3 regions of the Bacillus sp. MC1252 genome follow, and region 1 is predicted to be linked to each of the others. Evidence: predicted binding sites of a transcription regulator. Region 1 holds the regulator's gene; each other region holds the start of a gene.

Region 1 (5,356 bases):
AACGTAAGCGTACCTTCGAACCTGCCTCATCAATTAGATCAATCGCCTTATCTGGAAGGAAACGATCAGAGATATAACGGTCAGACAGCTTCACTGCCGCCTCAATCGCTTCATCTGTAATGGACACACGGTGATGTGCTTCATAACGATCTCTAAGACCTCTCAAGATTTGAATACTTTCATCAACGGACGGCTGATCCACTTGAATTGGTTGGAAACGACGTTCAAGTGCTGCATCCTTCTCGATATATTTACGGTACTCATCTAACGTTGTAGCCCCGATACATTGAAGCTCACCACGTGCCAGGGATGGTTTCAGAATATTAGACGCATCAATCGCACCCTCTGCTCCACCTGCACCAATCAGTGTATGAAGCTCATCAATGAAGAGAATGATATTTCCAGCCTGACGAATTTCGTCCATGACTTTTTTCAAACGATCCTCGAATTCACCACGATATTTCGTTCCCGCTACAACGGTTCCCATATCAAGTGTCATCACTCGTTTATCACGCAGGATTTCAGGCACTTCGTTATGAATAATTTGCTGTGCAAGACCTTCTGCGATCGCGGTTTTACCAACACCAGGCTCACCAATCAGAACAGGGTTATTCTTTGTTCTTCTGCTTAGTACCTCAATGACACGCTGAATTTCTTTACTTCGGCCAATGACAGGGTCCAAGCTGTCCTCTTTCGCAATAGCCGTTAAGTCTCTTGCCAAGCTATCTAATGTTGGTGTATTTGCATTGCTATTCGATCCTGCCGCTGATGCACCAGTTTCATTGCTGCCAAGCAGCTGCAACACTTGCTGACGTGCTTTATTTAAGCTCACTCCGAGGTTATTTAAGACACGGGCAGCTACACCCTCTCCCTCACGAATAAGACCTAAAAGAATATGTTCTGTCCCTACATAGGAATGACCTAGCTTTCTTGCTTCATCCATAGAAAGCTCCGTGACCTTCTTCGCTCTAGGCGTATAATGAGGAATAGCTTGAGACACCTCTTGCCCTCTTCCAATCAAGCTTTCGACTTCTTTTTGGATTTTATCTGAAACAAGGCCCAGTGCTTCTAACGCTTTTGCGGCGATGCCCTCACCTTCACGTACAAGACCAAGTAAAATGTGTTCTGTTCCAATGTTCTTATGGCCTAGGCGAATGGCTTCTTCTTGTGCAAGTGCTAATACCTTTTGAGCTCTTTCAGTGAATCTTCCAAACATCATATCGTTTCATCCTCCTGTCCATTCCTATGCATTTCTAAGCGCAGCCTTTCTCTAATAATCGCTGCTCGTTTTATATCTCGTTCATTTGGCTCCAAGGCTCCTCCTGAATATTGTTGAAGGAAGCCAGGCTGTGTCAAAATCATGAGTTCATTCAGTATATTACTTGAAAGCCCCTTAATGATACCTAAATCAATTCCAAGCCGCACATCAGACAGACACTTTGCCGTTTCTTTTGATTCAATCATACGACAATTGGCCAATATTCCTAAGGAACGGTACACTCTGTCCTCAAGTTCAATTTTAGATGTTTGATATAAGGCTTTTCGTGCAGATCGCTCTTGTTCAATAAGCTGAGCGGTCACACTATTCAAATCATCCACAATATCTTCTTCTGATTGACCAAGTGTCATTTGATTTGAGATTTGAAAGATGTTTCCTATTGCTTCGCTACCCTCACCATAAATTCCTCTGACGACAAGACCTAATTGATTAATTGCAGGAATAATCCGATTCATTTGTCTTGTGAGAGCTAATGCTGGTAAGTGCATCATGACCGAAGCCCTTATACCTGTACCTACATTGGTCGGACAGCTTGTTAAGTATCCTCGCTTTTCAGAAAACGCATAATCTACTTGCTCTTCAATCCAGTCGTCTACCTGATTAGCCACTTTAAGTGCATTGGCCAGCTGAAAACCTGGGAACAGGCATTGGATACGAATATGGTCTTCTTCATTTAGCATGACACTGATTTCCTCGTTTTCAGAAAGCAAGCAGCCGCCAAATCTTGATTCTGCCAAGTTGGGGCTAATCAAATGCTTTTCAACAAGTACTCTCTTTGCTAAAGGCTGTGTTTCATTCATTCGAATCAGAACAAAGTTTCCAACGTTCTTCGCTTCCTGGCTTGCAAACTTCTGCTCGAATTGCTGGAGAACAGCTTCAGCCTCCTCTTCAGAAAACTGAGTTGGGAAACGAACATGCTCTAGATTACGTGCTAGCCGAATACGACTGCTTAGAACAATGTCACTTTCTGGTCCTTTTTGTTTCATCCATTGACTTAAAGCGTCTTGAATAAAATGCTGGAGCGACATGTCGTTAATCTCCCTCCCTCTGCTGAGATTGCTCATGCTCTAATGCACGAATTTGATCTCGAACTTCCGCTGCTTTTTCGAACTCTTCCTGTTCAATCAACTGCTTCAGTTCCTGCTGCATCAACTCAAGTTTCCGGCGTACATGCAGACTGCCGGCAATCCGTTTAGGAACTTTTCCATAATGGGCTGTATTTCCACTATGGACTTTCCGCAAAACAGGATTCAGGTACTGATCAAATGTACGGTAACATTCTGCACAGCCAAAACGGCCTGTTTTTCTGAACTGCTGAAAGGTTAAGCCACATTTAGGACATTGATCCACTTCTCTCGCTTCTTGAAAAATAGATGACCCTTTGTTAGCACTTGTGGTAAAGCTAGGATCGATATTCAGTAAGCCTGATAATAAGTTGTGAATCGAGAAACCTTGGTTTCCACTCATAGCATATGAATCACTGTTTTCTTTTGCACATTGTTCACATATGTGCATTTCTTGTTTTTCTCCATTTATAACTTTTGTAAAGTGAAAAGTGGCTGGTCTCTCATTGCATTCTTGACAAATCAATCTTTTCACCCGCTTTACTTTAATTTCAAAGCATTTAACATCGCTTTCATCATCCGAGCCCGCAGTTCATCTCGTTCAGGTAAATCAATGTGCAAAACAGAACGGTCCATGACACTGATCATCATCTTAGCTTCTCTTTCGGATAGAATGTTGTTTTCTACAAGACGCATGATGATATGATCAGATGCAGCCTGTGATAAACGATGATAGATTTGGGAAATAATGTGGTTCAATAAGTCGACTTCATCATTCATTTTGACTTTAATGATGCGGATATAGCCACCGCCACCACGCTTACTTTCAACGATATAGCCTCTTTCGCTCGTAAAGCGTGTATTGATAACATAATTAATTTGTGAAGGTACGCATTGAAACTTATCTGCAATCTCATTGCGCTTAATTTCTAATATTTCTCGACCATTCTGATCCAAGACTTCCTTCAAATACTGCTCGATGATATCAGAAATATTTTGTGCCACTCCGCCTCCTCCTCCATTGACTTTGACTATATTTGACTTTAATCTTACTATAAATTTTTTCGATCGATTTTTCAAGATAATCGCTCAACTAACAATATTATTTCCACATTTATATGGTGTCAAACCTCTCAAAAACACAAAAAAGACCAGTTCCGTCTGGAACTGATCCTTAGAAAAGCTTGGCGGCGTCCTACTCTCACAGGGGGAAACCCCCAACTACCATCGGCGCTGAAGAGCTTAACTTCCGTGTTCGGTATGGGAACGGGTGTGACCTCTTCGCTATCGCCACCAAACCTGATGGAGAGAATGTTCTCTCAAAACTAGATAACAACGTTCATGCTTCACATTAGAATATAGGTTAAGTCCTCGATCTATTAGTATCTGTCAGCTCCACGTGTCACCACGCTTCCACCTCAGACCTATCAACCTGATCATCTTTCAGGGATCTTACTTCCTTGCGGAATGGGAAATCTCATCTTGAGGGGGGCTTCATGCTTAGATGCTTTCAGCACTTATCCCGTCCGCACATAGCTACCCAGCGATGCCCTTGGCAGAACAACTGGTACACCAGCGGTGCGTCCATCCCGGTCCTCTCGTACTAAGGACAGCTCCTCTCAAATTTCCTGCGCCCGCGACGGATAGGGACCGAACTGTCTCACGACGTTCTGAACCCAGCTCGCGTACCGCTTTAATGGGCGAACAGCCCAACCCTTGGGACCGACTACAGCCCCAGGATGCGATGAGCCGACATCGAGGTGCCAAACCTCCCCGTCGATGTGGACTCTTGGGGGAGATAAGCCTGTTATCCCCGGGGTAGCTTTTATCCGTTGAGCGATGGCCCTTCCATGCGGAACCACCGGATCACTAAGCCCGACTTTCGTCCCTGCTCGACTTGTAGGTCTCGCAGTCAAGCTCCCTTGTGCCTTTACACTCTGCGAATGATTTCCAACCATTCTGAGGGAACCTTTGGGCGCCTCCGTTACATTTTAGGAGGCGACCGCCCCAGTCAAACTGCCCACCTGACACTGTCTCCCTGCCCGATAAGGGCAGCGGGTTAGAAGGTCAATACAGCCAGGGTAGTATCCCACCGATGCCTCCACCGAAGCTAGCGCTCCGGTTTCCAAGGCTCCTACCTATCCTGTACAAGCTGTACCAACATTCAATATCAGGCTGCAGTAAAGCTCCACGGGGTCTTTCCGTCCTGTCGCGGGTAACCTGCATCTTCACAGGTACTATAATTTCACCGAGTCTCTCGTTGAGACAGTGCCCAGATCGTTGCGCCTTTCGTGCGGGTCGGAACTTACCCGACAAGGAATTTCGCTACCTTAGGACCGTTATAGTTACGGCCGCCGTTTACTGGGGCTTCAATTCGCACCTTCGCTTACGCTAAGCGCTCCTCTTAACCTTCCAGCACCGGGCAGGCGTCAGCCCCTATACTTCGCCTTACGGCTTCGCAGAGACCTGTGTTTTTGCTAAACAGTCGCCTGGGCCTATTCACTGCGGCTTCTCGGGGCTTTAACACCCTAAGAAGCACCCCTTCTCCCGAAGTTACGGGGTCATTTTGCCGAGTTCCTTAACGAGAGTTCTCTCGATCACCTTAGGATTCTCTCCTCGCCTACCTGTGTCGGTTTGCGGTACGGGCACCTCTCACCTCGCTAGAGGCTTTTCTTGGCAGTGTGGAATCAGGAACTTCGCTACTAAATTTCGCTCGCCATCACAGCTCAGCCTTTACGGGAAACGGATTTGCCTATTTCCCAGCCTAACTGCTTGGACGCGGATATCCAATACCGCGCTTACCCTATCCTCCTGCGTCCCCCCATTGCTCAAATGGTGAGGAGGTGGTACAGGAATATCAACCTGTTGTCCATCGCCTACGCCTTTCGGCCTCGGCTTAGGTCCCGACTAACCCTGAGCGGACGAGCCTTCCTCAGGAAACCTTAGGCATTCGGTGGACGGGATTCTCACCCGTCTTTCGCTACTCATACCGGCATTCTCACTTCTAAGCGCT
Region 2 (5,356 bases), 710 kb from region 1:
TTCTCGCTGATACTTCAATTTTGTAAAAGGAATTTTCAAAAAAACTTTATCACCATTAGACAAAATACATTTATAAACTGTTGAACTATGAGAGTCTTCAACCTCATTCATTGATAGTACCTTCAATCCAAATTGTTGAATGACACGATTTAACATCAAACTTCCCCCCTATTTATAACCGATCTCCATTTTATTGTTAAAAAGCCACATCTTTTTAAACAAAATCTATATTACAACATTTCTACAACTAAACTCTCCGTTAATAACTTCTACAAAAAAGCGATAAGCCTTCCTGGACTATTGCACCCGTTAACTTAATAAGAATTTACCCAATTTCTTGCCTTTTCCACTAACTCATTAACAAATTTCTGTTTTTCAGTTTGATACTTATAATGATTTTCAGGAAACTGTTTTGATAATTTTATTTTTAAATCTCAATATCTTTTAGCATCATCTGGGTGTTTAATTAAATATTTTTTAAAATCCAGCGGAGTTATTGAAGAAATTAGATATGAAGAAAACAACATTTCACGAACATGGGACTACAAGACAGGAAAAGGTTTTTAGTCCACAAAAAATGACCCTTCTAACAGAGTCATTAAAATGTATATTGAAACAATGAAATTGTTTAAAGATTTTTTCAAAGAAATAACACCAAACCCTTATGAGCTTATTTTATTAGTCCTACAAACCCTAAAAAAGTATTAACATTTGAACGACTTAAAAATTGAACCTGGAACAATTCATGGTTTTAGACACACCCATGCAGTATACTTCATTACAAGAAAATATCTATTTATTATGTTTCAGAAAAGCTAGGACATGCTAGCATTGACACAACCCTTAGATATTATTCTCATGTGGTGAAGGAGCTTAGAGAAGAAGATACTAAAAACACTTTGGATTTGTTTCAAAAAATGTTATCACTCGAAAGAGCCACAAGTGAAAAATTTGTGCAAAATGAAATAATATCGTTTTCTAACGTTTACTCACGTAATTCCATAAAAAACAAAGAAAACCCTTTATTTCAAAGGGTTTTCAGCTTTTTCACAAATGATAAATCGAATCCTATTGGATACTATAGACGCGCTCGGAGGGATTCGAACCCCCGGCAGACGTGGTACCGGAAACCACCGCTCTATCCAACTGAGCTACGAGCGCACGATATGTTTTTTGAACGTCAGCATATCAAATTATAAGGGAAATGCTGCAAGAAAGCAATGATTAATCATCAGACCTGCCCATGTATTTTCTTCTTTCAAATACATATATTCATATGATGGTTTGAAGTGGAAGGGTTTTGGGGAAAATGGATAGAGGTATTTGATTTTAGGTCAGCATTTTGTTTGACCTTTATTGACCAAAAATGTATCATTGAATTACATACTTACCTAAAAGGTGAAGGAGGAACATTATGAATTTAATACCTACAGTCATTGAACAAACAAATCGTGGGGAAAGAGCTTACGACATTTATTCTCGTCTTTTAAAAGACCGTATTATCATGCTTGGTTCTGCGATCGATGACAATGTTGCCAACTCCATCGTGTCACAGCTTCTTTTCTTGGAAGCCGAAGATCCAGAGAAAGATATCTCTATCTACATTAACAGCCCTGGCGGTTCTATCACAGCTGGTATGGCCATTTACGATACGATGCAATTTATTAAACCAAAGGTATCAACTATTTGTATTGGTATGGCTGCATCAATGGGTGCGTTCCTGCTTGCTGCTGGTGAAAAAGGTAAGCGTTATGCCCTTCCAAACAGTGAAGTGATGATTCATCAACCATTAGGCGGAGCCCAAGGTCAAGCGACAGAAATTGAAATTGCGGCTAAACGAATCCTTTCTTTACGCGATAAACTGAACCAAGTACTTGCTGAACGTACTGGTCAGCCAATTGAAGTGATTGAGCGCGATACAGATCGTGACAACTTCAAAACAGCGGAAGAAGCTCTTCAATACGGACTCATTGACAAAGTCTTGACCCGTAATTCAGAAGAACAAAAATAATGACAAAACAAACCGTCTGCTCCTTCGAACAGACGGTTTTTTGTTGTTCACATGCTTTAAGACAGCTCCGTCCATTTCTGCTGAAGAGATGGTGTTTGATAAGAAGCCATCTGTGAAATCAATTCTTCCGGCTCACTGGAGGCATGTAACAATTGAAGGTGTGATTCATTTGAAAAACCTTCCTGTACACTGAACTTCACCATGTCAATGAGCGGCTTGAAATAGTCATTCACTTGATACAATCCGATTGGCTTTTGGTGAATCCCGATTTGTGCCCAGCATAACACCTCAAATAATTCTTCATATGTACCAAAGCCGCCTGGCATGGCAATAAATCCATCGGCCAGCTCGCTCATTTTCGCTTTTCGTTCATGCATCCCTTTTACTTCTATTAATTCTGTTAGCTCTTGATGCACAACCTCTCCTCTAAAAAGCCCTTTTGGCATGACCCCAATGACTTGCCCGCCATTTTTCAATACCTCATCTGCAATGGCTCCCATTAGTCCAATTCGTGAACCGCCGTATACAAGACAAATGCCCTTCTCTGCCATATAAGCACCCAGCTCGACAGCCTTTTGTTTGTAGATGTCATTCACACCTGGATTCGAACCAGCAAACACACAAATCGTTTTCATCAAAACAGCTCCATCTCTCTCTATGATTTCTTCACCCACTCATTCTACTATAATTAATTGTAAAGAAACAGCCGCACCGTCTATATATAGTGTAAAATGAAAAAACGAACACCATATAAGGAGCTGTATAAAGAAAATGCAAACAACTGAGATAGAGAAGTGGATTAAAGAGTTTTACGAAATGAGAAATTGGACAAAATACGGGCCGTTTATTCGGTTAGGCTTCCTTATGGAAGAAACGGGAGAACTCGCTCGTGCCGTTAGAGCCGTAGAAATTGGGCGTGATCGACCTGATGAAAAAATACAAGAGACACTAGAGTTAAAGAAAGACCTTATCGAAGAAATGGGTGATGTATTAGCGAATCTACTCGTTTTAGCTGATCTTTATGATGTGACATTAGAAGAGGTTTTCGCCTCTCATCAACAGAAACTCACAAAACGTTTTTCTACTGAAATAGAACAGGCAAAAAGCACGTGACCAAACTGTCACGTGCTTTTTTTACACCCTTATAGCTGCTGTGGTGAAATATCATCCGTTCGTTCAAAGAAATGCTGCTTTCCAATTTGATGAAAAAGACCCGTACGATGCAAAAGCTCTTTTGGCTGTGATTGTAGTCCGACAATCATCAGTTTTCCATTATGATGCTTTAAACGATTGGAGATGTTCATCAGGACCGCTTCTGCTGATGTGTCCATATAGTTGACTTTATTCATGAGCAGGATGAGCGTTTTCGGCTTTGTCTGAACATGATCCAAAATCGAATTTTCCAATGAATCTGTTGTACCGAAGAACAGTGGTCCTTCAATTGAATACATACTGATATCTTTCTGGTCTGTCTGTTTTTCTAAAGTGGCTGCCGTTTCTATTTGAGGAACAGCGACATTTGTATGAATGTTGGTCGTCTGGCTCATTTTTTTGATAAAGGCGATAAACGCTAAAATGAGACCTGCGGTGACGCCAATAATCAAATCACCGATGACCGTTAAGAGGAAGGTCACGACAAGTACAAGTGAATCCGCATTTCTCACTTTCACAATATTGATAAACTCTTTTTTCTCACTCATATTCCAAGCAACAAACATTAAAATTGGTGCCATGGCAGCAAGTGGAATCATGGATGCATATGGTGCAAAGAGCATTAAGATGAGCAATACAACGACGCCATGCACAACACCTGAAATCGGACTTGCTCCTCCATTTTTGATGTTCGTTGCTGTACGGGCAATGGCTCCAGTCGCTGGAATCCCTCCGAAAAGCGGTGCCGCCATATTGGCGATTCCTTGCCCGACAAGCTCCTTGTTGCTGTCATGCTTAGAGCCTTTCATATTATCAGCAACCATTGCTGACAAGATTGACTCCACACCGCCTAAAAGCGCAATGACAATGGCTGGAGGCAGCAGATAAATCATTTTTTCGATCGTTAATTCAGGAAAAGCGAAGCTTGGCAGCTGGCGAGGGATTTCACCATATGCAGAGCCAATTGTTTCAACTTGTCCTTGGAAAAAGAGAACGGCTACAAATGTTGAAGCCAATAAACCTAATAGAGCACCAGGTATTTTGGGAATGTATTTTTGTGCCACCAAAATCACGATGAGCCCGATGACGGCTGTGATGATGGCGAGACTATTTGTGGTGCCGAGATGGACCACGATTTCTCTCATATTGAGGAAAAAGCTTTCATGCTTTTCAACACCCTTTAATCCGAGGAAGTTGGCAATCTGCCCTGAAAAAATAATGACAGCAATACCAGCAGTAAAACCGATGATAACCGGACGAGGAATAAATTTCATGAGCTTCCCTAGTTTGAATATTCCGAACAATACAAGCAAACAGCCTGCCATAAAACCGGCAATGAGTAAGTTTTCAATACCGTACTGGCTGACAATCCCGAATAAAATCGGAACAAACGCCCCGGTCGGCCCGCCGATCTGATACTTTGAACCACCAAACAATGAAATCAAAATGCCGGCAACGATGACTGTGTATAATCCATATTCTGGTCCGACACCAGATGCAATGGCAAATGCCATGCCTAAAGGAATTGCCACAACGCCCACGACAAGCCCAGCGATTAAATCGCGTCTAAATTTTGATGAATCATAACCTTCAAATCTTCCATAAAAACGCATGGTATGTGTTGGCCTCCTTCAAGTATGTGTAGATGATTTAGGTATACTGTGGATCGATCTGTTTGTCTTTTACAACGACATCCAGCTTTCCTGTTGCTGGATGAATCACTAGTCCATGAACAGCCACATCACTTGGCATCAGCGGATGCTCTTTGACTAATTTCACGCTTTGGGACACGCTCTCTTCAACCGAATCAAAGCCTGTCAGCCAGCCCTTTAAATCAACCCCTGAGTTTTTCACAATGCTCAAACATTTCTCTTCAATTCCGCGTGCTTTGGCCTTTTCAAGTAAAGGCTCTGCCGCAAGACCTGCCATTCCGCATTCATGATGTCCCACAATGCACACTTCCTCTGCTTTCAGCTCATAGATGGCTAGTAAAATACTCCGCATCACACTGCCGAACGGATGTGTAACGATGGCTCCGGCGTTTTTAATGATTTTGGCATCACCGTTACGCAGCCCCATGGATTGCGGTAACAGTTCCAAAAGACGTGTATCCATACAAGTTAAAATGACCAGTTTCTTTTCAGGAAATTTCCCCGCTTTGTAAGGCTCATAATGTCTCTCATTTACAAACTC
Region 3 (5,356 bases), 1.2 Mb from region 1:
CCGAGCTCCGCGATTTTTTCTTTCGCTTCGTTTGTGACGTGGACCGTTAAATTTTGCTCTTTTAACTGCTCTGACAGTTCATTGATCAGAAGATCAACAATTTTCACTAGATCGTCTTTGTCTAATGAGTCAAATTGAATGATGCTGTCAAAACGGTTCAAGAATTCTGGTTTGAAATAGGTGCTGAGTGAATCAATCAGTGATTGTTCCTCAATTGCTTCTTCCTGATCAGACTGAAAGCCGACTTTAACCGTTTTATCTGTGCTGCCTGCGTTACTTGTCATAATGATGACCGTGTCTTTAAAGCTGACGGTTCTGCCTTGGCTGTCTGTTAACCGGCCATCTTCCATGATTTGAAGGAACATGTGCTGGACATCAGGATGTGCTTTTTCGATTTCATCCAGCAAAATGATGCTATATGGTTTTCTGCGAACCTTTTCAGTAAGCTGGCCAGCTTCATCATGTCCAACGTAACCAGGAGGAGAACCGATGATTTTGGACACGGAGTGTTTCTCCATATACTCACTCATATCTAAACGAATGATCGCATCTTTTGAACCAAATAATTCTTCGGCTAACGTTTTAGACAATTCGGTTTTCCCCACACCTGTTGGCCCAACAAAAAGGAAGGAGCCAGTCGGTCTATGTTTCGATTTTAAGCCAGCTCTGCTTCTTTTCACGGCCTTCGCTACTTTTTCCACGGCATGTTCTTGACCGATCACTCGTGCTTTTAAGCGAACGTCAATTTCTTTCATTTTTGTTTGTTCGTCTGCTTGCAGTTTGCCAACAGGGATGCCTGTTTTTTGTTCCACAATGCCCTGAATATCCTCTGCTGTGACGACATGTTCTTTGTGATCTGTTTTGTTTTGGAGTCTTGCTTCAATCGCTTCTTCTTCATCTCGAAGCTTCGCTGCTTTTTCATATTGTTCTTCTTTTAAAGCAGCTTGTTTTTCAGCGGCGATTTGCGCAAGACGGTTTGTCAGTTCATCTTCACTTGCTACATCAAGAGAGAGGTTCGCTTTTGAACCAGCTTCGTCCATTAAATCAATGGCTTTATCCGGCAATTGACGGTCTTGAATATACCGTGAAGATAATTGAACGCACGCTTTAATGGCTTCATCAGAATAGGTGACACCATGATAGGCTTCATACTTATCTTGAATGCCTTTTAAGATGTCGATCGCTTCATTCTGTGTTGGTTCATCCACGATGACGGGCTGGAAGCGACGTTCAAGTGCGGCGTCTTTTTCAATTTGGCGATACTCTTTTAATGTGGTCGCACCTACTAGCTGCAGCTCGCCTCGTGCAAGGGCTGGTTTTAAGATGTTCCCAGCATCCATTGATCCTTCGGCAGACCCTGCGCCTACAAGAAGATGGATTTCATCTACAAATAAGATGATATTTTTACGACTTTGCAATTCTTTGATTAACTGCTTCATTCGTTCCTCAAATTGACCACGTACCCCTGTGTTCGCCACAAGTGAGGAAACATCTAATAAATAGATTTGTTTGTTCTTTAATTTATTTGGTACATCGCCACTCGCAATTTTTAGTGCAAGTCCTTCGGCGATCGCTGTTTTACCAACACCTGGTTCACCAATCAGAACAGGGTTGTTTTTATTTCTTCTATTTAAAATCTCAATGACTCTTGCGACTTCTTCATCACGGCCAATGACTGGATCAATCAAACCAGCATTTGCGCCATCAGTTAAGTTCCGGCCAAGTTCATCGAGTAAGCCCTTTTGTTTAGGCTGCTCTCCGCTTGGGGCATGTCCTGTTGGCTCGGAGAAGAATGAACTTCCTCCGAACAATTGAGGTCCCATTTTCATTTTTGACTGCTCCATCAAAGAGGTGTAGCAGTCTTCACATAAAACCATTTGGCTGCGGGACGAATTCACTTGCATATTCAGGCGAATAGTTGCTTCATTTACTTGACAATGTTGACAACGCATTTGCCATGACCTCCTTAAATAAAGTTTGACTTTATTTGACCAATGAATGTTAAATAAAATGGTCTATTGTTTGACCATCTTTGACTATAGTATACTCTGACCTATTTTGACTTTCAACTGTTTTGCTCAAAGCCGGATGAAAAATCCTTTTTTGCATTTAATCATGGTTTGTCCTTCTTTTCAAGGAACTTGTCTCATAGGATAAAAAAGAGACAATCGAAAGTGATGGGTGCGGAGGGGTCACATGAAACGTTCAAATGAATCCGCTTTTCAGCTTGCCTTTGTATATGTAGGAACTGTAGTTGGAGCTGGGTTTGCGACAGGAAAAGAAATCGTAGAATTTTTTGTTCGTTTTGGCTGGATTGGGTTGCTGGGAATTCTGATTAGCGGAGCTATTTTTACTCTGCTTGGCGCAAAATTGATGCTTATTTCTAAACGAATTGAAGCAGAGTCTTATCAAGATATGAATCGTTTTTTATTTGGAGCAGCTGCGAGTCGATATATTAATGTCGTCATGTTTTTTATTTTACTTGGTGTCACCTCAGTGATGCTTTCTGGCGCAGGGGCTATTTTTGAGGAGCAGCTTGGTATATCGAAGGAATATGGGATTTTTATGACGATCATTCTGAGCGTCATTGTGCTTTTTAAAGGATCAAAAGGATTATTTGGTGTCAACGTACTCGTTGTTCCGATGCTTATTTTCTTTTCATTGATCGTGTTTCTTGATTCATTTGTTTTTAGCAGCAGTGAAAGTTATGTTCTTGCGCTGCAAATGGGAGAGGGCGAATGGATGTTGTCTGCCGTTTCATATGGTGCCTTTAATTTAGCGCTGTCTCAAGCTGTGTTAGTGCCGGTCGCAAATGAAATGACATCAGAAGCTGTGATTAAAAAGGGAGCGGTCTTTGGGGGCATCATGCTCACACTTATTCTGCTTGCTTGCTTTTTATCTCTTTCTTCATTAGACATGCTGGAGGCGTATGATATTCCAATGGCCCAAGTGGTGTATCAAGTAGCAAACTCTATTCATCTCATTTATTTATTCGTGATCTTCGGTGAAGTCTTTACATCCGTCATAGGCAATTTATATGGGCTGGAAAGACAAGTGAGGGCGTATATCCGAATGAAAAGCATCTATACGATATCTCTTATCCTCCTATGCTGTTATGTGATCAGTAAAATTGGATACGGTACACTGATTTCAACGGTTTACCCTATTTTCGGTTATGTCAGTATCTTTTTTATCCTCTTTCTTTGTCTGAAAAAAGTGCCTAAATCGTTTAATAGGTAAAGAAGGGATAGCCTGCATGAAAAATATGTGGTACACTATCCTCTGTGAAAATTGAACAAAAATCCGTGAAAACGGGAGAGGTTCTAGCAAAACCCTCTATAAAAAACTAAGGACTTGCCGTATCCTTGGATGTGGCACTTTTTATTTTTTATGGCTAGGACACCTCATATACATGTGAAGGTGTCTTTTCTTTTGAGAAAATAGGGGGTTTCATGAGCCTTTCAGATGCAGCTAGTACGGTTGTACTCATCTGCAAAAGGAGGAGAACAGGAATTGAAAAATGAAAAAGCAGTCGTTGTTTTTAGCGGGGGACAGGACAGTACGACATGTTTATTATGGGCACTTCAACAATTTGAAGAGGTAGAAACCGTAACCTTTCATTATAATCAGCGCCATCAAGAAGAAATTGATGTAGCCAAAAGAATCGCTGACAAGTTAGGCGTGAAGAATCATCTATTAGATATGTCTCTTTTGAATCAGCTGGCACCAAATGCTTTAACAAGAGATGACATAGACATTGTGGAAAAAGAAGGAGAGCTGCCTTCCACATTTGTTCCAGGGAGAAACTTAGTCTTCTTATCCTTTGCCTCTATTCTTGCGTATCAAATCGGAGCAAGACATATTATCTCAGGTGTTTGTGAGACAGACTTTAGCGGCTACCCAGATTGCCGAGATGAGTTTGTGAAATCTTGCAACGTCACAGTGAATTTGGCGATGGAAAAACCATTTGTCATCCATACACCACTAATGTGGCTCAATAAAGCAGAAACATGGAAGCTTGCCGATGAGCTGGATGCGCTAGACTTTGTGAAAAATGAAACGCTCACTTGCTACAATGGCATCATTTCTGATGGCTGCGGGGAATGTCCCGCTTGTAAGCTTCGGAAAAACGGCTATGACACTTATATGAAAATGAAGGAGGCGAAATAAATGCTTTCTCAAATCTATCCACAAACGAATCACCCATTTTCATTTGAATTGAACAAAGATATGCATCTATCTGCAGCACATTTCATCCCAAGAGAAGATGCCGGTGCATGCAGCCGCATACATGGTCATACGTATACGATTAATATCACGATTGCAGGAGACAATCTGGATGAATCAGGTTTTCTTGTCAATTTCAGTACGCTGAAAAAGCTCATTCATGGGCAGTACGACCACACGCTGCTTAACGACCATGAAGAATTTTCATCAAACGATCCATACGCCATGCCAACCACTGAGGTTGTCGCAAAGACCGTACATGACAAAGTAGCGGCATACTTATCGACTTTAGCGAACAGACCGACATGTGTTCAGGTCTTTGTCAGGGAGACACCAACAAGCTATTGCATTTACCGGCCGAAACGAGTTGAGCTCAATGGCTAAAGCGATTCCTGTATTAGAAATCTTTGGTCCAACCATCCAAGGAGAAGGAATGGTCATTGGACAAAAAACAATGTTTGTCAGAACGGCTGGCTGTGACTACTCTTGCAGCTGGTGTGATTCATCATTTACATGGGATGGGTCAGCTAAGCAGGATATTCAGTGGCTTCAAGCAGAAGATATTGTGAAAGAGCTGAAAAGAATAGGTGGACAGGCTTTCTCTCATGTCACCATTTCAGGAGGGAATCCTGCGTTATTAAAACAAATGGAATCACTCATTGATTTGCTGCATGAAGAAGGGATCGATACAGCGCTTGAAACACAAGGAACGATGTATCAGGATTGGTTTTTAAAAATTGATGATTTAACCATTTCTCCAAAGCCGCCAAGCTCGAATATGAAAACAGATTTTACGAAACTGACACGTATTATAGATGAATTGAAAAATGGAAACAGATTGCAGCATGCAAGCCTAAAGGTCGTGATTTTTGATGATCGTGATTTAGCCTATGCGAAGGATGTTCATGCGAAATACCCAGAGCTTCCTTTTTACTTGCAGGTAGGAAATGATGACACGACGACAGCTGACGACGCTTCCTTATTGACGCATTTATTAAAGAAATATGAAGCGCTTATAGATCAAGTGGCGCAAGATCCAGACTTGAATCGAGTGAGAGTCTTGCCGCAGCTGCACACGTTATTGTGGGGAAATAAACGAGGCGTATAGAAAGGAAGAGACAAGATGACG

The links. Region 1 encodes CtsR, which represses protease genes until heat stress. Its sites were predicted from a motif close to ATGGTCAATAAAGGTCAAACA; they were not measured.
Region 2: a site for CtsR is predicted at 1,344-1,364, ahead of clpP (ATP-dependent Clp endopeptidase proteolytic subunit ClpP). Genes of this name have one in related genera too.
Region 3: a site for CtsR is predicted at 2,020-2,040, ahead of ACYH0L_RS06440 (ATP-dependent Clp protease ATP-binding subunit). Genes of this name have one in related genera too.

The regions. Positions count from the first base shown of each region.
Region 1 covers NZ_CM166369.1:102,842-108,197, reverse strand. Annotated here, with positions in the region: gene clpC (ATP-dependent protease ATP-binding subunit ClpC) at 1-1,219, opposite strand, end outside; gene mcsB (protein-arginine kinase McsB) at 1,216-2,307, opposite strand; gene mcsA (protein-arginine kinase activator protein McsA) at 2,312-2,869, opposite strand; gene ACYH0L_RS00570 (CtsR family transcriptional regulator) at 2,884-3,348, opposite strand; rRNA gene rrf (5S ribosomal RNA) at 3,526-3,641, opposite strand; rRNA gene ACYH0L_RS00560 (23S ribosomal RNA) at 3,703-5,356, opposite strand, start outside.
Region 2 covers NZ_CM166369.1:3,071,063-3,076,418, forward strand. Annotated here, with positions in the region: gene ACYH0L_RS15925 (aminoglycoside phosphotransferase family protein) at 1-156, opposite strand, end outside; tRNA gene ACYH0L_RS15930 (tRNA-Arg) at 1,086-1,161, opposite strand; gene clpP (ATP-dependent Clp endopeptidase proteolytic subunit ClpP) at 1,415-2,011, shown strand; gene ACYH0L_RS15940 (LOG family protein) at 2,068-2,646, opposite strand; gene ACYH0L_RS15945 (MazG nucleotide pyrophosphohydrolase domain-containing protein) at 2,783-3,124, shown strand; gene ACYH0L_RS15950 (SulP family inorganic anion transporter) at 3,154-4,776, opposite strand; gene ACYH0L_RS15955 (beta-class carbonic anhydrase) at 4,814-5,356, opposite strand, start outside.
Region 3 covers NZ_CM166369.1:1,282,685-1,288,040, forward strand. Annotated here, with positions in the region: gene ACYH0L_RS06440 (ATP-dependent Clp protease ATP-binding subunit) at 1-1,952, opposite strand, end outside; gene ACYH0L_RS06445 (YkvI family membrane protein) at 2,197-3,240, shown strand; PreQ1 riboswitch class I at 3,312-3,356, shown strand; gene queC (7-cyano-7-deazaguanine synthase QueC) at 3,514-4,170, shown strand; gene queD (6-carboxytetrahydropterin synthase QueD) at 4,171-4,611, shown strand; gene queE (7-carboxy-7-deazaguanine synthase QueE) at 4,604-5,335, shown strand; gene queF (preQ(1) synthase) at 5,351-5,356, shown strand, end outside.